2 regions of the Paenibacillus sp. SAF-068 genome follow, and region 1 is predicted to be linked to the other one. Evidence: riboswitches for the same ligand, from Rfam matches in the RefSeq annotation. Region 1 holds a riboswitch; the other holds the start of a gene.
What was found. A riboswitch is a leader RNA that binds a small molecule or an ion and turns the genes downstream of it on or off. The one in region 1 is predicted to bind glycine.

Region 1 (9,448 bases):
TTCCGCTTCTTTGGCAATCCGTATCATCGTATCAATGAACCCATCCAGCGTTTCCTTGCTTTCAGTTTCCGTTGGCTCGATCATGATGCATTCCTCCACATTGAGCGGGAAGTATACCGTAGGCGGATGATATCCAAAATCAAGTAATCGTTTGGCAACATCCAGTGTACGCACACCATATTGCTTCAGTCCCCGACCCGACATGACAAATTCATGTTTGCATACACCTGGATACGGAATCTCATAGTAAGGTGCAAGACGGGCCATCATATAGTTGGCATTCAGTACCGCACACTCCGATACACGACGCAAACCTTCTGGTCCATAGGTGCGAATGTAGGCATATGCACGTACCAGGATACCGAAGTTTCCGTAGTAGGCTTTGACCCGACCAATCGATTGATCACCTTCACGATCAAATGCATACATACCATCTTCATTCTTGATCACCATTGGTTTAGGCAGGAACGGAATCAGACGGCTCTTCACGCCAACGGGTCCTGCACCTGGTCCACCACCGCCATGAGGCGTACTCATCGTTTTGTGCAAGTTCAGATGCACCACGTCAAAGCCCATATCACCCGGACGCGTAATGCCCATAATGGCATTGGAATTGGCTCCATCGTAATACAACAAGCCACCAGCCTGATGCACGATGGATGCAATCTCCTGAATATCTTTCTCGAACAGACCAAGTGTATTCGGGTTGGTTAGCATCAGTGCTGCCGTATCCGAACCAACAGCTGCTCGCAGTGCATCGAGATCCACCAATCCATCTGCGCGCGATGGAATCGTCACCGTTTCGAATCCTGCAACCGTTGCACTTGCAGGGTTGGTCCCGTGAGATGAATCGGGCACGATGACTTTGGTACGTTGTTCACCACGACCTTCGTGGTAGGCACGAATCATCATAAGTCCGGTCCATTCCCCATGGGCACCAGCGGCTGGTTGCAGGGTTACCGCATCCATACCTGTCAGCCCTGCAAGGTCGTTTTGCAATGTATATAACAGTTCAAGTGCACCTTGAATGCTGGATTCATGCTGATAAGGGTGGATTTTGGCGAAGCCATTGTAACGTGCAACATCCTCATTAATCTTCGGATTGTATTTCATCGTACAAGAACCCAGCGGATAGAATCCGTTATCTACGCCGAAGTTGCGACGGGACAGCGCAGTATAGTGTCTGATAACATCTACCTCAAATACTTCAGGCAGTGCCGCTGCTTCCGAACGGAGCATTTCCCGGGGAATCAACGTGTCAACAGCCTGACGAGGAACGTCACATTCCGGCAGGGAATAAGCGACGCGTCCAGGACTGCTGAGTTCAAAGATCAATGATTGTTCCGGAGCAGGAGATAAGGACTGTGCGCTGAATGTTGTAGCTGTCTCAGATTGAGCCGTAGTGGAGACAGAGGCGCCCATTTCGGATTGTCCTTGTACCGTTGTTGTCGTTGTCGTTGTCGTCGTTTCCTGAGTCACAGCGATCCCTCCAATGCTCGTGCGAATTCGTCGATCTCTTCCTTACTGCGTCGTTCGGTAACAGCAATCAGCATATGTCCGGCAAGCTCCGGATAATCACGTTCAAGCTCATAGCCACCGATAAAGCCCGCATCCAGCAGTTTCAATTGAAGGGCATCCACGTCGGTTCCTTCAGGCAGCTTAATCACAAATTCATTGAATGTTGGGGCATTAAACGTTAGGCTAACGCCGGGAATCGCAGTTAATGTATTCAGGGTGTAATGACTCTTTAGCAGATTCAGATCTGCGACATCAATCATGCCTTGTTTACCCATAATGGACATATAGACAGATGCGCTGAGCGCAAGCAAAGCCTGGTTGGAACATATATTGGATGTCGCCTTTTCGCGGCGAATGTGCTGTTCACGCGCTTGCAATGTCAGTACAAAACCGCGCTTGCCGTTGCGATCCGTAGTCTGGCCTACAATTCGACCAGGAATTCGGCGCATATGAGGCTGGGATACGGCGAAATATCCGCATGTCGGGCCGCCAAGTGAAGCGGCGATACCAAGGGGTTGCGCATCGCCAACAACGATGTCGGCACCCAGCTTGCCTGGGGCTTCCAGCAGACCCAGCGATAGCGGGTTGGCACTCACGACGAGCAGACCCTTGTGCGCATGCACGAGGTCAGCGGCTTGCTTTACATTTTCTACGGCACCAAAGAAGTTCGGACTCTGAATCATGACAGCAGCGGTATCATCCGATATGGCGGCTTGCAGGGCATCCCAGTCAGTGACTCCATCCTTATAGCCGATCTCGACAATCTCCAAACGGAGTCCATGCGCATAGGCCTGCAATACCTGACGGGCTTCCGGATGAACGGTACGGGATACGATCAGCTGTTTGCGACGAGTTGCCGCTGCGGCCAGATTGCCTGCTTCTGCAAAGGCAGTTGCGCCGTCATACATGCTGGCATTGGCTACAGCCATACCGGTTAATTCACAGATGTAAGACTGAAATTCGAAAATCGCCTGAAGTTCACCTTGGCTGATCTCAGGCTGATAAGGTGTGTAGGCAGTGTAGAACTCCGAACGTGAAATGACATGATTAATGACCGAAGGGACATGATGATCGTATATGCCTGCACCGAGGAAGCTGGCGTGTGTTTCAAAATTGGCATTGGCGCCAGCCTGTTTGGACATGTGACGTGTCAGTGCATATTCATCAAGTTTCGAGGATACGGGCAGCTCACCCTGATAACGAATCTCTTGGGGAATGTCCTGAAACAGTTCCTCCATCGTATCCACACCGATGGTTGCGAGCATGGCGCTCTGATCTTGCTCGGTCATGGGAATGTAACGGTGCTTGCTCATGCTTGATCAGCTCCTTGAGTAGGTGTCTTTGACGTACGTGTCCGTTTGTGAAAAGGGGTCTTTACGACCTCGGCTTTCAGTTTCTTACCGCGGATCTCAATCTCAAGCGGGGTCCCCAGCGCAGCATAACGGCTGTCGATGAGGGCAAGCCCCAGATTACGCTTCAATGTAGGGGATTGCGTACCTGTCGTCACTTCGCCAATCTGAACGCCTTCAGCGTAAATCGGATAGTGGGGGCGGGGAATGCCACGCTCCAGCACTTCGATGCCGACCAGTTTGCGGGCGGGACCGTCATTTTTTTGCTGTAACAAAGCTTCGTGTCCGATAAAGGGTCCAGCATTCAGCTTCACAAACATGCCAACACCAGCTTCAAGCGGAGAGATGGTTGCCGACAATTCCTGTCCATATAGAGGAAGCTTCGCTTCAAAGCGCAGTGTATCCCGGGCACCAAGTCCGGTTGGCACCAGCCCATGACCTTCACCGGCTTTCATTAATCCATTCCACACTACAGCAGCCTGATCTGCTGGAACATATAGTTCAAAGCCGTCTTCACCGGTATAACCCGTACGGGACAACAGCAACTTTACACCACATACTTCGGCATTCTGCACAAAACGAAACGGTTCAATGGAGCTTACATCTGTATCTGTAACTTTTCCGATAATATCTACAGCCAGTGGACCTTGCAGGGCGAGGAGCGCTGTCTGCTCCGAATCGTTGGTCATGCTTACGCCAGGGATCAGGTGCTCTTGCAGCCATGCCCAATCCTTGTCGATGTTGGAGGCGTTAACGACGAGCATATAATGCTGATCTTCCAACTTATACACGAGCAGATCGTCAACCACACCGCCATCTGGATAACACATCAGGGTATATTGGGCTTGACCCGGAACCAGCGTGGTCACATCATTGGTCATCATTTGTTGCAAAAATGTTTCAGCCTGCTCACCCTGTACCGTGAATTCGCCCATATGGGATACATCGAACAGTCCGGCACGCTCACGCACCGCTTCATGTTCTTTCTGGATTCCGCTGAATTGCACCGGAAGCTCCCAGCCTCCAAAATCAATGCACCGTACGCCTTCATATTGCTGATATAGTGAAAAGAGTGGTGTTCTTAGCAAATCGGACATCCAATCACCTCGTCATGGGCCGTCAAAAACGGCCGAATATACAATCGTGGATCAATGAACCAGGTTATTTTTTTAATTTTCAGCTAGAAGTCATTCGTAGATAAGTATGGTAAGGCAGCTATGGCAGCGCCGATTGGAATCCTGTTTTTCGTTTTTTGGGAAAAAGGAAAAGGACAGGCCAAAGAATCGGCATGCCAAGTAGCACGCTGCATTCTAAGGCTCTGTCCCTTGTACCTGAGAGTTACCCCGCCGCATTAGTAAAGCAGGTTTCCCCTTGGGTGATCATGACGCCCGCACAGGGCGAATAGATGCTCTCCAGAGTTGCGTCCCGTAAAAGTCCTTTTGCCTGAGAGATTCACCCCCGCTTATCGGTGGTTTACTCCTTCGGCGTTACCTCATGTACATCCCGAACCGGGTGGTATGGGTAATCTCTCCCTTTACATTCATCCGCGGGTATAACATAGTCCAATAAACACAATTACTCCTCTCATTAAAACGTGAATCCACTACCGATGTCAAGAACGATATCATAGATAATGATTAAAAACCGAATGTTTATTTTGAATTTTATTTTATCGTTCGTGTATTTAAAAAGGTTACGCTTACTATTCTAATATTCACCAGTATATGTAGAAAGAGTGTATTCAGGTTACGGTTTGAGGAGGCCAATATCAAATAAATTGTGAGGTATCTTGACATTTGATTCAAAAATATCATACGCTATGTTCTGGGAAAAAGGTTAAGGCCAAAGAACGCATGCACTCATTAATGAAAAGCGAGGCGGATATCGATGAGCGAATTGAAAAGTGATTTCCTGTACAGTGAAGAGCACGAATGGGTGCAAACCGTAGGGGAGGATACTGTACGTATTGGCATTACCGAGTTCGCGCAGCATCAGCTGGGTGACATTGTGTTTGTGGAATTGCCTGACCTTGAATCCAATGTAAAAGCAGAAGACAGCATTGGAACGATCGAATCGGTCAAAACGGTGTCGGACTTGTTCTCTCCCGTCACAGGTTCAATTATTGCAGTCAATGATTCATTGCAAGATTCACCTGAACTTGTGAACAGTTCTCCTTACGAGGAAGGCTGGATGATTGAGATTCGTGTTGAGGGAGATCTGACAGCAGCTTTATCTTCATTGATGAATGCAGAAGCGTATCGTAAACATACGGAAGAATAGGATCTACGAACTTGTACTTATTGACATATATTTTATAACAAAATAAAATGAGCTTTATATTGTTTTGACCTGTGTGAGCCTGATGCTTGCACAGGTTTTTTGTGCTTTCCAAGAATGATTTTGATTGAGAATTCAAGCAAATTGTGGATGTAAGTCCTCTGATTGGATCAAGCTATAGGGTAGGATATGATATTGGGAATGACAAATGTCATAGGCAATAAAATCCTTGTGTACCAATGGTTTCAGCGATTATGCATCAATAAAAGCGATTACATAACCTAATGTTGTCATCATTGTTCATGACGAAAGTACGCTTTCATTTCATTGAATAGAAGAGCATTCTCGCTTAGGATTACAGCAGGGGAGAAATGATACCCCTTTCATAAATCATAATCACTTGATCCAAGGAGGATAATACAATGAGTAATTTGGACCAATCGTCCAATTCCAAAGGTGGGCTACGGGTAGGTGTGCAGCGTTTTGGCCGATTCCTGAGCGGTATGGTCATGCCGAATATGGGTGCATTTATCGCCTGGGGATTAATTACGGCTATGTTTATTAAAACAGGCTGGTTCCCTAATGAGACGCTTGAACAGCTAGTCGATCCGATGATCAAATATTTGCTGCCACTGTTGATTGGTTACACCGGGGGTACGATGGTGCATGGTCAGCGTGGTGGTGTCGTGGGTGCCATTATGACCATTGGGGTCATCGTGGGCAGTGATATTCCGATGTTCCTCGGTGCCATGATTGCCGGACCACTGGCAGCATGGATCATCAAAAAGTTCGATAAATCCATTGAAGGTAAAGTTAGAGCCGGATTCGAAATGTTGGTTAATAACTTCTCAGCCGGTATTATTGGCGGGATCCTGGGGATTTTTGCTCTACTGGGTATTGGGCCAGCTGTAGAAGCGATTAGCAAAGTATTGTCTGCCGGGGTGCAAGGTCTGATGAATCTGGGCTTGCTACCGCTGGTCAACCTGATTATCGAACCAGGTAAAGTATTGTTCCTGAACAATGCAATCAACCACGGTATTCTGACCCCGATTGCAACCGATCAGGCAAGAGAATTAGGACAATCTGTTCTATACATGCTTGAATCCAACCCGGGTCCGGGACTTGGTATCTTGCTTGCTTACTGTTTCTTCGGACGCGGAATGGCCAAATCTTCTGCACCGGGTGCCGTTATCATTCATTTCTTCGGGGGAATTCATGAGATCTACTTCCCTTACATTCTGATGAGACCGATTCTGATTCTTGCCGCAATTGCGGGTGGCGTCGCAGGTACATTAACATTCATGCTCACTGGAGCAGGACTTGTTTCAGCACCATCACCGGGTAGTATTATCGCGTATTTCCTCTTAACACCAAAAGGTGGATACCTGCCGATGCTTGCAGGAGTGCTTGTAGCAGCCGTCGTTTCTTTCCTGGTTGCAGCAGTGTTGCTGAAAACAGGTAAACAAAAGGACGAAGATCTGGAGTCTGCATCCAGTCGGATGAAAGACATGAAGAGTCAAGGAACCGTGCCAAACGCTGGCATTACGGCTAATAATCATCGTGAAGCAGACAGAGCCGGGGATATCGCTTCTTCTACATTGAAAACAGATGTGAAGAAGATTGTTTTCTCCTGTGATGCAGGCATGGGGTCGAGTGCCATGGGCGCTTCCATTCTACGCAAGAAGATGAAGGCAGAGGGGATTGACGTTACGGTAACCAATACGGCTATCAGTGATATCCCGCCGGATGCAGATGTGGTAATCACACAACAAATATTAACGGATCGTGCCCGCTCCGTTGCGCCGAACGCAGAACATATATCCATCGACAACTTCCTAAAAAGCCCGGAATACGATGCGCTCGTTGAACGTCTAAAGTAATTGCACGCATTCGTTTTCCCTGAGCCGGAGGCTGAGCTATGAGTATTACCAAAAGACAACGTGAAATCGTGGAGTTTCTGCTGGAGCATCCACATGAAGTCACTGCCGGCGAAATCGCCGTTGAAGTAAAGGTCAGTACCCGAACGGTTCACCGGGAGCTTCAAATGATTGAACAATGGCTTGAACCTATAGGCATGAGGCTGGAAAAAAAATCAGGAACCGGTATCCGAATCGATGCCAGTTCCGATGATCTGGCTGTATTGCGCCAGCAATTGGACGGTAAAGAATATGTGGAGTTTACGCCGGAAGAGCGTAAGCTCTTCATGCTTTGTATCCTGCTTGATGAACCGGAGCCTGTAAAGTTGCTTGCCCTGGCTTCGGATCTGAAAGTGACCGTATCTACCGTAACCGCTGATCTGGACGATCTGGAATCACGCATTCGTCAGGCGGGACTGAAGCTGGTTCGCAGGCGTGGATATGGCGTCAAGATTAACGGAAGTGAGACCATTCATCGCACAGCCATAGCTGCGCTTGCTCTGGAATTTCTGGATGAGTCCGACCTGTTCGGAAGACAACCAGAACAAGGAGGCTCCATCGTAAACCAAAAATTGCTGGATATGATTGGACACGGTGATGTGCTTACAGTAGAAAACGCGTTATGGCAGCCAGATATTGAATGGCTGGAAAACATTCCGGAGCGTCAATACATGAAGCTGCTGATTCAATTATCCGTAGCGGTTGTACGTATTCGTAAGGGCTTTGGCATCGGCCGTATGTCTCCACGAGAGAATACGGGAGATGCAGTTGCAGTGCAGGATGAGATGAAGGTTCCACCTTATATGGCTTCACGTTTGTGTAGTGTGTTATCCACTCAGCTGGGGCTGGCATTCTCCCAAGATGAGCAAGCTTATATTCACAGACTCTTAATGGAGACCGAGCAGCGGATTCACTCTTCGCGGCTGTTGCCAATAGACGATTTGATTTTACTGGACAGGGTACATTCACTGATTGATCAGATGCAGGCGAGAACGCATTACACCTTTCATGAGGATCGTTTGCTTCGTGAAGGTCTGCTTGCTCATATGCAACCTGTAATGGAGCGAATTGAAGGGCACCAGATGATTCGTAATCCGCTATTGCAGCAGATCCGAAAGGATTATGATTCACTTTTTGAAGATGTCAAAAAATCTGTGGGGCAAGCTTGGCCAGGCACAGACGTTCCGGATGAGGAAATTGGTTTTCTGGTCATGCATTTTGGGGCTTCCATCGAGAGATTACGTGTATTGAAACGGGAGATCCGGGCGATCATCGTGTGTACAAGCGGAATTGGATCATCACGGATGCTGTCTAGCCGTCTGTCCAAGGAGATTCCCGAGATTCGCATCATGGATAGCGTCTCCTGGTATGAGGCTGCCCGGATTCCTACAGATCAATATGATCTGGTGTTATCCACTGTCGATCTGCCGATGGAGGAGCATCAGTATTACAAAGTGAGTCCACTGCTTACGGCAGAAGAGAGCGAACGTCTGCGTCATTTTATCCGGACAACAACGTTACAACGGCAGCATAACAAGCCGCATGAAACAGAGGTTCAGACGACAAGTCGTTACTCGGACCCTGACGGAATGGAAGCTATTTTAGTTGAAATCGTTCGAATCATTGGCAAGTTTCAGGTGTATCCGCTGGATAACCAGGATATCGGTTTCTATAAGACCGTATATGCGATGTGTAATGTACTCCATGGATCTGGTGTGCTGAAGGAACCGCAGGAGGTCGCAAAACGGTTGGAGGCACGTGAAGCAGTGGGGAGTCAGAAGATTCCTGGCACAAGACTTGCGCTGTTTCATACACGGAGTGAGGGGATTTACAGGCCGTCCATTAGCTTGTTTCAGCTCACTGAGCCACTTCTTCGTACGCCGGATGATCCGGTAGGAGTTACCCATATCCTCTTGATGCTCGGTCCCAGAGAACTATCCAAGGAAAGTCTGGAGGTTCTCAGCGAGATCAGCGCCCTGTTATTACAGGAAGAGATGATTACATTACTGGAAAAGGGAATCAGGGATGAACTCATTCATTACCTGTCCCAGGAACTGGTTGGATTTTATCGCAGTAAAACCGAAATTGGAGGTCAAAAATTATGAGTATGTTAACAACAGATAAAGTCATCATGAATGCGACGGCTCAGGACAAATACGAAGCGATTCGCATGGCAGGACAGATTCTGAAAGACGCGGGACATATTACCGCTGATTACATTGAAAAGATGATTGAACGTGAGGAGATTGTCTCGACTTATGTAGGGAACGGCCTAGCTATTCCGCACGGTACGAAGGAATCCAAAGCATTCATTTTATCCACAGGCATCTCTGTCACTCAGTATCCACAGGGTGTTGATTTTGGCGAAGAAAAGGCTTATATGGTCAT
Region 2 (9,448 bases), on a different contig from region 1:
CCAGTGACCATCTCAGTGTCTTGTCTGTCCCGCCATCCAGCGATGTGGAATCCAAAAACGTTACGTCTTCACCACCGAGAATAAAAAGGGTCTCACCGCTCGCATTCACACGATACATGGAAGATTTGGGATACGAGACATGTAATTGCTCCAACCGGGCTTTAATCTCCTCTTCTGAAGCACCATTCAGATTCTCCGCTTCACGCGACCAGAGGTTACTGATTCGGGTAACATCACCGTACGGCGCCACTTGGTTCGTATTCGTGTTATTCACTACGACTATGTATATAACGGATATGATCGGAAGAACGACGGGTACGAATAATACGGCCGCCAGAATCAGGATGATATATCTGGACATTAAGGAACGCCCGAAGCGTAGCTTGCCTTGCCCGGTTTGCGTATGCTTAGGATCCATGCGCGGTTCTCCTTTCCGCTCTTCCTTCATCGTCTTCCATGCTCTGAACCGTCGGATCATGGCTTCTTCACACGATATCCCACACCGCGGACCGTCTGAATAACGACCGGATTGGCCGGATCAAGCTCCAGCTTTTCGCGCAGATGTCGGATATGTACCATCAAGGTCTTGTCCCCGTCCAAGTAGGGCTCATTCCAGACAGCTTCATAGATCTGTTCTTTGGTTCGAATCATGCCCATATGTCGTAGCAGGTAGGCAAAGATATGGAACTGTTTTCCCGATAAAATAATCTCATCCCCCGTCTTCTCATTGACGATCCGGTTGTCCTTCTCATAGATGGAGAGATGATCCAGCTTCAGGGCAGTGTCGGAGGATACCGCTGTTCCCGCCTTCCGTAGTTGGACCTCAATCCGGGCAGCCAGTTCATCGGGGTGAAAAGGTTTCGTCACATAGTCATCGGCAAAATCGAGACCGTGCAACTTGTCGTCAATGGACGTTCTGGCCGAGAGCATGACAATAGGCACGGCTGGATGTTCTTTTTTCAATCGCTGACCCACCGTAAATCCATCCAGTCCGGGCAGCATGACATCCAGAATAATGAGTGAACAACCAACAGCAGCCTCAGCTGCACCTTCACCACTGCCGAGCCATACCACCTCATAACCGCGCTCCTCCAGATCAGCTCTGACCCAAGTTGCAATTTCCGTATCATCTTCAATGTATAACAGTTTGGTTTTCATCCAAATATTCGTTTCCTTTCCGCCCCCATTGGGTTAATGATATATCTGAGCACCATCATAAAAACAGTCTATAGCCTATAACCTATGGATTCCAAGTCTTGTTAAAACCATGTTAGAGTCCTTTACGGTTACCACACATTCCAATTATAGCTTATCCATTAACGTGGGGAATGTTATATCAAATCAAATCTACCAAGTACATATCAGTTCTACACCTGACGGGAGGAATTTCATTATGCTATTGGAAGCCATCTATCATCAACCCAAACGGAACTGGGCCTATGCCTATGACCAAGATACCATCCGTCTGCGCCTGCGCGCCAAAAAGAATGATCTGACCGAGGTACATGCCCTGACCGGAGACAAATATGCATGGGATGCTACCAAAGCGCTGGTCCCTTTAACGAAATTCACCTCTGACTCCATGTTCGATTACTACGAAGGTGAAGTGAAACCTCCCTACCATCGGTTGAAGTACTCTTTTCTGCTCAAAAGTGGAGATGAACAGATCTGGATGACCGAGACGGACTTCCAGGAAGAAGAACCGGACGATCCGGGTCGTATGTTCCAGTTCCCTTATATCCATGCGGGAGCTGTATTCACACCCCCTGCATGGGTTAAGGATGCCGTCTTCTATCAGATTTTCCCTGAACGATTCGCGAACGGCAACCCTGATATTAGTCCGGAACAGGTGGAACCGTGGGGCGGCGAGCCAACACCTTTCAATTTCTTCGGCGGTGACCTTCAAGGCGTGATCGACCATCTGGATTATATCAGTGATCTTGGCATTAATGCGATCTACTTCACACCCATCTTCGAAGCCACCACCAACCACAAATACGATACTGAAGACTACCTGCGGGTAGATCGGCATTTTGGTGACGCAGATACCGTGAAACGACTGGTCGAGCTGTGCCATGCACGTGGAATTCGCGTACTGCTGGATGCTGTGTTCAACCATTCCGGGAAGACTTTTGCGCCGTTTGTAGATGTGCAGAAGAATGGAGAACAATCCAAATACAAAGACTGGTTCCATGTACATGAATTCCCGCTCGACGTGAAGGAGGGCATTCCTACGTATGAGACCTTTGGATTCGAAGCGCACATGCCAAAGCTGAATACGGAGAATGCCGAGGTTAAGGACTATCTGCTGAAGGTTGCCGAGTACTGGATCAAGGAAGTGGGTGCGGACGGATGGCGGCTGGATGTCGCAGACGAAGTGGATGATGCCTTTTGGCGGGATTTCCGCCGCGTAGTCAAGGCTGCCAATCCGGAAGCCTACATTCTGGGCGAAGTATGGAACGAGTCTTCCGCCTGGCTGCAAGGCGACCAGTTCGATGCGTCCATGAACTATCCGTTTACCGATGCCGTGAATGCTTTCTTTGTGAAAAATACAATGCACTCCGAACAGTTCGCGAACTCCATCGGACGACAGTTGTCCCGTTATCCGCTTCAAGCCAGCGAAGTAGCATTCAATCTGCTGGACAGCCACGATACCCCGCGGCTGCTCACGCTGTGTGAAGGCGACCAGCGCAAGATGAAGCTGGCTGCGTTATTCCAGTTCAGTTACATGGGTACGCCGTGCATCTATTACGGAGACGAGATTGGCATGGACGGCGAGCATGATCCGGGCTGCCGTAAATGCATGGAATGGGATGAAGCGAAGCAGGACCGTGAGCTGTTCGACTTTTATCAGAAACTGATCTCCCTGCGTCATGCTCATCCTGCCCTGCGTGCAGAAGGCACCGTTCGTTTCCTTCAGGCTCGTCCTGATGGCAGCCAACTGGTATTAGAGCGGCAGAATGAAGAGGAACGCATTCTGGTTCTGTTCAATCGCTCGGAGGAGACGGCTATTGTCGAGCTGGAAGCTGGTGACGAGGAATGGACCGAGCTGTTTGGCGGAAACCATCGTACCGCCAAGGAAGATGGCGTGCTTGCCATTGAATTGCCCGCGTATGGATATGCCGTACTGAGTACGCCTGTGAGCCAGGACTAGATTCATTAAACACATATACCTGAGGTCATATATAAGCGAGTCCATCTTCGCATCATTTGGCGATATTAAACAAGCGTCCTGCAGAACCCGGATTCGGGTTCGCGGACGCTTGTTTTTATATCGCGGTTATACATCAAAATGTCACGTTATATTTCGGTGGCCCCGGTTCAGATCAAACCCGAGGGTCGGTGTCCACTTGAGCATGGTCCGCCCCAATTCCAGTTGTCTCAGAATCCGTTGGCTTCGACTCCGTATCAGGCTCTGCACGCTTGGCCTTCGGTTTAGCCAGCTTTTGCATCATTTTACGACCGGTTGGTGTTTGGGCCAGTCCGCCCTGGGCCGTCTCCCGGTGGCGGCTCGGCATCGCACTGCCTACTTCCAGCATGACGTCGATAACTTCATCTGACGGAATGGCACTACGCACTCCGGCCAGGGCCATGTCGGCTGCAGCCAGCGCCGTAACTGCACCCAGTCCGTTACGGACGATGCACGGAATTTCGACGAGACCTGCGACCGGATCGCAGATGAGACCGAGTGTATTTTTTAACGCCAAGCCTACGGCATGAACGACCTGTTCCGGTGTGCCTCCACGCAGTTCAACCATGGCACCCGCAGCCATGCCAATCGCTGAACCCACTTCCGCCTGACAACCCCCTTCGGCCCCGGAGATAAATGAATTGTTCGCAATAACATAACCAACTGCGCCTGCACAGAACAACCCGTTCACCAAATGTTCGTCCGTCCAGCCAAATCGCTCCTGTGAGCTAATAAACACACCAGGGATAATGCCGCAGGAACCGGCTGTTGGTGTTGCTACAATGCGGCCCATGGAGGCATTCACTTCAGATACACACAGGGCGTATGCCATGGCAAGTGCGGAAGCATCCCCTGAGCAAGTCTCACCCTTGCGAATGTAATCGGCCATTTTTTTACCGTCTCCACCCGTTAATCCACTGCGTGATGTGGTATCTTCCGTTAACCCTTTACGTACCGCTTCCTTCATTACCTGATAATATTCAGACATCTGCTTCACAACATCCGCTTCCGGTGTATTGGTCTCCTGAACCTGCTCCTCAATCATCAGCTGAGCAATCGTTTTGGATTCCGCTGTGCAGATCGTATTCAGCTCGTGCAAATGTTTAAATCGCATTCGAATCAACCCCTCTCTTCAAATCGATAACACGAATGTCCAGCACATGGTCCAGCTCCTTTAGACGTTGGAGCATCTCAGGATTAGGCGCCCCATCCATTTCCATCGCGGTCAGCGCTTCGCCATCACGGGCTTTCCGATCCACCTGCATATACCCGATGTTAACCCCCGATGAACTAATTGTGGATGTTACTGACGCAAGTACCCCTGCCTTGTCTGCATGTCGCAGAACGAGTGTCGGAAACTCACCACTAATCTGAACACGAAAATCATTCATCGCATGCACCGATACACTTCCACCACCAATAGAAGCACCAATCAAGGAGCAGGCACGTTCTCCGTGCCACAATTCGATTTTGACGGTATTCGGATGAGGAGCAGGCAGACCACTTGTATAAAATTCAACATCCATGTCCGCTTCTTCTGCGTATTGCTCTGCATCCGGGATACGCGGATCGTCTGTAACATAATCCAGCAGACCACCGATCAGTGCCAGATCTGTTCCGTGCCCCTGATACGTATCAGCAAATGAACCGTAAAGCGTCAGCCGGGCACGTTCAGGCGTACAACCTAACCACTGACGAGCAATTCTTCCCAGCCTTGCTGCTCCAGCTGTATGTGAACTTGAAGGCCCCGTCATCGACGGGCCAATAATTGAAAAAACATCTTTAAATCGCACCTTGTAACCCTCCAATTGTATTCGTCATTTCCATCCAGGATCACATTCCATAATGTTCCTTAATTACTGAATGATGACATCAAAAAAGGACAGAAGAAGGCCTCAGGCCCTCTCTCTGTCCTCGATACCTGAGAGTTTCATGATCAGCAGCGTCCAAGGACGAGGTGAACGGCCTGCAATTACAGGCAAGATCACCAACCTGACTGATCATATACCCCTTGGGTGGCGCAGTTCGCGCACTCTCCAGAGTTGCGTCCAACGATGGTACATTTACCTGAGAGATTAACCACTGCGCCGGGTGCGCAGCAGCTTGCTCCTTCGGTGCCTGAACATTAGCCATTGTGCTCGGCTATCCCAGGTCTCTCCCGCTCGTTATCATCCGCTGTATGGAACCATTCTGAGCTTATGTCAGAACAGTAGTGGAAGTCGTTCATTTCTTCTCATTAAGATTAATCGACCGGAAGATCAGTGTCAACAAACTTAACGATTTCTTTGGGTGTATTTCCTTCATTTCGCATAGAATCGATGAAAACCAGAATATTTTGTCAACTTTCATCACATTATTACGTTAAAAATATCGTATATATACAGCTCACACTTCATTATCCTTCCATCGATGAGTGCTTACTGCTATTTTATGATATTGTCCATGAACTGTTCGGGTGTTCAGGCAACCCATGCACATCCGGATTACAATTTACAGTTCGTAGAAGATGCTCTTGTTCTGTACATAAGGTCTGCAATACTTGCTGCATAGCTTCGGCATACGATCTTTCATCCATTCGTGCCTCGACTCGTTCGCCATCTGAAAGGCATAATACCCCAGTGTAAAGATCAACATGAACCCTTCCATCAGCCGGATATCTCGCTCTGTTAGCGGTGCGGTTTGTTTCGTGTATCCAGATAAGAATATGTCACGTTCCTCCCGATTGAACATAAGCGCTGCCCCACCGGCATCGAACAGATAATAACCGTAACCGTGTAGACAAAAATCAATCATGGAAATCCCCTGACCCGTGATCAGCAGATTGTTGCGCGTAATATCCCCATGAATGATCCCCCATGTCTCCGCGTGCTGTGGGTACGTTGCTAGCTGCTTATTAATGTTCTCAAACGTCTCACGAAGCAGATCGAAGTCTTCCGTTGTAAAAATCCCCAATCGGACACCTTCCTCCAGCTGTCCTAGCATGATCAAGTTCTCATGGATATTGCCATAAGCCGGCCGTGCCTTTGTTCGATCTTTCTGTTGCTGTATACGCCCATGTTGATGCAGTGTCTGCAGTTGAACACCCAAGTCCATAATCTGCTCTGTTGTCAGCCGTTCTCCCTGCTGAATGTCCCTACCTTCAATCCACTCCAATACTGTACAGCAAATCTCTTTCCCTTCCTCACTTCTCCATACCGTGACCCAATCTCCCGATAGATTGCGTACCGGATGTTGTACGCGCAATGCTGTCGTTGCATTTAACTCATGAAGCAGGTTCATCTCTGCCTCCAGTGCAGGAGGGGTATGCTGAATGCCCGTCATACTTGCATATGCGGCTTGATGAATACGTAGCAGATACTTCTGCCCATTTGCTTCATCAACGACATGATACGTCAGATTCTCATTGTGGCGAATATAGGAAACGACAGGTTTCTCCATGTTATAGTTCTTAATGATCTGAGCTGCCATATGGTCGTAAGACCTCTGATCCGTAGTGATTATCAACATCTCCTTCGGAGTTATGTAAACGCTATCTTTGCACTGAATATCGTAGCATACTAGCTTTACACGCAGCAAACTCTTTCAGAATTAAATTAAAAAAGCACAACCCCCGAACAACCGTCCAGGCATTGCGCTTTCTTTTTTTCTCTATTTATCTCTTAATCTCTCTGTCTGTTGCTCTATGTGACACTCCATGATCCAATTAACCAAAACGGCCCATAATGTATTCTTGGGTCAGACGATTGTCCGGGTTCGTGAAAATATGTTCTGTATCCCCGTGCTCAATCATGCTTCCCAGATAGAAGTAAGCTGTATAATCCGAGATACGTGCTGCCTGCTGCATGTTATGGGTAACAATAACAATCCGCAGTTCCTTCTTGAGCTCGGTAATCAACTCTTCAACTTTACCGGTAGATACCGGGTCAAGTGCAGATGCAGGCTCATCGAGCAGCAGAATCTGCGGATCAACAGACAGGGCGCGGGCGATACATAAACGCTGCTGTTGTCCACCCGAGAGAGACAGAGCTGACTCGTTCAGTCTGTCTTTCACTTCGTCCCAGAGTGCTGCACGACGCAAGCTTTTTTCCACAATTTCATCCAGTGCCTTCTTACTCTTCGTACCACGGTAGCGGGGGCCAAACGCGATATTGTTGTAGATGGACTTATGAAAAGGATTCGGCTTCTGCCACACCATGCCAATCTTCTGGCGAAGCTTGATTACATCGGTTCCAGGCTCATTCAGATCGTTACCGTCCATCCAGATATGTCCCTCTGTACGGGAACCGGCAATCTCGTCGTTCATCCGGTTAAGTGACCGAAGGAACGTGGATTTACCGCAACCAGACGGTCCAATAAGAGCCGTTACGCTTGCTTCAGGAAACGTCAGGCTGATCTGTTTAACCGCCTGAAAATGTCCATAATATATGCTTAACTGTTCCGTACCAAAAGGTATGGCCATGTTGGTTCCTCCTTATTTCGAAGCTGTCATGCGGCGGAATACAACCCGACCGATCCAGCGTGCACTTAGATTGAACGCCAGCACGAGAATGACAAGCACGGCGGATGCCCCTGCTGCCACTTCTTTGGAATCTGGCCCAATGCCTTCACTATTCACTTTCCAGATATGAACAGCAAGTGTCTCTGCCGGACGGAAAGGATTAAGCGGTGATCTTGGACTCGTCGGATTCCAGTCTGTAAAGTCTAATGGCGGACTACTCATACCTGCGGTGAACATCAGCGCGGCTGCTTCACCAAAGATCCGGCCCGATGCCAGGATCGTACCCGTAATCAAGCTCGGCAATGCCACGGGCAGCAGAATGGAAGTGATAATTTTCCACTTGGACAGTCCAAGCGCCAGACCGGCTTCCTTCTGTTCCTTCGGAACAGCTCGGAACGCCTGCTCCGTTGTCCGCACCATCAGTGGCAAGTTAAAGATTGCCAGAGCCAAGGCACCCGAGATCAGGGAGAAGCCAAGACCAAATTGATTTACTAGCAATAAGAGACCAAACAAACCGATAACGATGGACGGGAATGATGACAACACTTCAACGACCAGACGAATGAAGCTGGTAATCTTGCCCGGTTTGGCGTATTCCGCCATGTAAATTCCGCCGCCCCATCCAAGTGGAATGGTAACGATCAATGTCAGGATAAGCAAGAATACCGAGTTAAAGAGCTGTGGACCAATCCCGCCGCCACCCTTGAGCAACTGTGGTGCGCTCGTCAGGAAGTTCCAGCTGATATGTCCAATACCTCTATACATGATGAATCCAAGCAGGCCGAGCAATAACATAACAATGAACAGGGCCAATACAACGATAACGGAGGTTGCAATTTTATCTACCGTCTTTGCCTTCATTTTCATACCCGGTTTCTCCTTTCAAGCAGGCGAACCAGAATGACGAAGACAAATGTCATCACCAACAGGACAAGCGCCATACTCCACAGTGCATTGTTATGAACGGAACCCATCGTGGTGTTACCCATGCTGAGTGTAATTACACTTGTTAATGTTGAAGCCGATTCGAGCAAGGATGTCGGAACATGCGGTGCATTACCGATAACCATCTGTACAGCAAGTGCTTCACCAAAAGCACGAGCCATACCGAGCACGACACCTGTCAACAACGCTGGTAAGGTCGTTGGAATAATGACACGGTAGATGGTTTGCCAGCGAGTGGCCCCCAGTGCGTAGGAGGATTCACGCAATCCTTTTGGCAACGCGGACAACGCATCTGCCATAATACTTGTCACCGTAGGAAGAATCATGACCGCGAGAACAAGACATCCGGCTGCAATCCCGACGCCTGTTCCACCAAAGATACTGCGCAGCAACGGTACGATGACACTCAGACCGATAAATCCGTACACAACGGACGGAATTCCCGACAAGAGCTCAATCGCAGGTTGCAATATCTTTTTCCCTTTACCCGGGACAATCTCTGTCATGAAGAGTGCTGCACACAAGCCAAGCGGGCTCGCGATCAATGCTGCAAGCAAGGTTGTAATGAAAGAACCTGTGATGAACGGCAATGCCCCGTAGAAAGCAGGTTCTCCAGTTGGATTCCACGTTTTCCCACCCAGAAATTCACTTATGCTTATTCCATTCTGGAAAAATGTCGATAGTCCCTTGGACGCTACAAAATAAACAATGGAAAACATGACAACGATCAGGAAAACGACACAAATCGACGTATAAATCCGTCCCGTCCACTCTTCCCAATAATGTTTCTCTTTTAAGGGCCGGCGCGGTTTCAA

Region 2: linked by a shared signal. The riboswitch ahead of sdaAB (L-serine ammonia-lyase, iron-sulfur-dependent subunit beta) and the one ahead of gcvT (glycine cleavage system aminomethyltransferase GcvT) in region 1 are both predicted to bind glycine.

Annotation. Positions count from the first base shown of each region.
Region 1 covers NZ_JBQCJX010000002.1:93,710-103,157, forward strand. Annotated here, with positions in the region: gene gcvPB (aminomethyl-transferring glycine dehydrogenase subunit GcvPB) at 1-1,479, opposite strand, end outside; gene gcvPA (aminomethyl-transferring glycine dehydrogenase subunit GcvPA) at 1,476-2,831, opposite strand; gene gcvT (glycine cleavage system aminomethyltransferase GcvT) at 2,828-3,964, opposite strand; glycine riboswitch at 4,184-4,285, opposite strand; glycine riboswitch at 4,289-4,411, opposite strand; gene gcvH (glycine cleavage system protein GcvH) at 4,755-5,147, shown strand; gene ACTHPG_RS14495 (PTS mannitol transporter subunit IICB) at 5,567-7,024, shown strand; gene ACTHPG_RS14500 (BglG family transcription antiterminator) at 7,063-9,165, shown strand; gene ACTHPG_RS14505 (PTS sugar transporter subunit IIA) at 9,162-9,448, shown strand, end outside.
Region 2 covers NZ_JBQCJX010000005.1:143,797-153,244, forward strand. Annotated here, with positions in the region: gene ACTHPG_RS23385 (HAMP domain-containing sensor histidine kinase) at 1-418, opposite strand, end outside; gene ACTHPG_RS23390 (response regulator transcription factor) at 475-1,158, opposite strand; gene ACTHPG_RS23395 (alpha-glycosidase) at 1,394-3,154, shown strand; gene sdaAA (L-serine ammonia-lyase, iron-sulfur-dependent, subunit alpha) at 3,327-4,304, opposite strand; gene sdaAB (L-serine ammonia-lyase, iron-sulfur-dependent subunit beta) at 4,294-4,983, opposite strand; glycine riboswitch at 5,097-5,232, opposite strand; glycine riboswitch at 5,237-5,361, opposite strand; gene ACTHPG_RS23410 (phosphotransferase enzyme family protein) at 5,681-6,658, opposite strand; gene pstB (phosphate ABC transporter ATP-binding protein PstB) at 6,894-7,649, opposite strand; gene pstA (phosphate ABC transporter permease PstA) at 7,662-8,549, opposite strand; gene pstC (phosphate ABC transporter permease subunit PstC) at 8,552-9,448, opposite strand, start outside.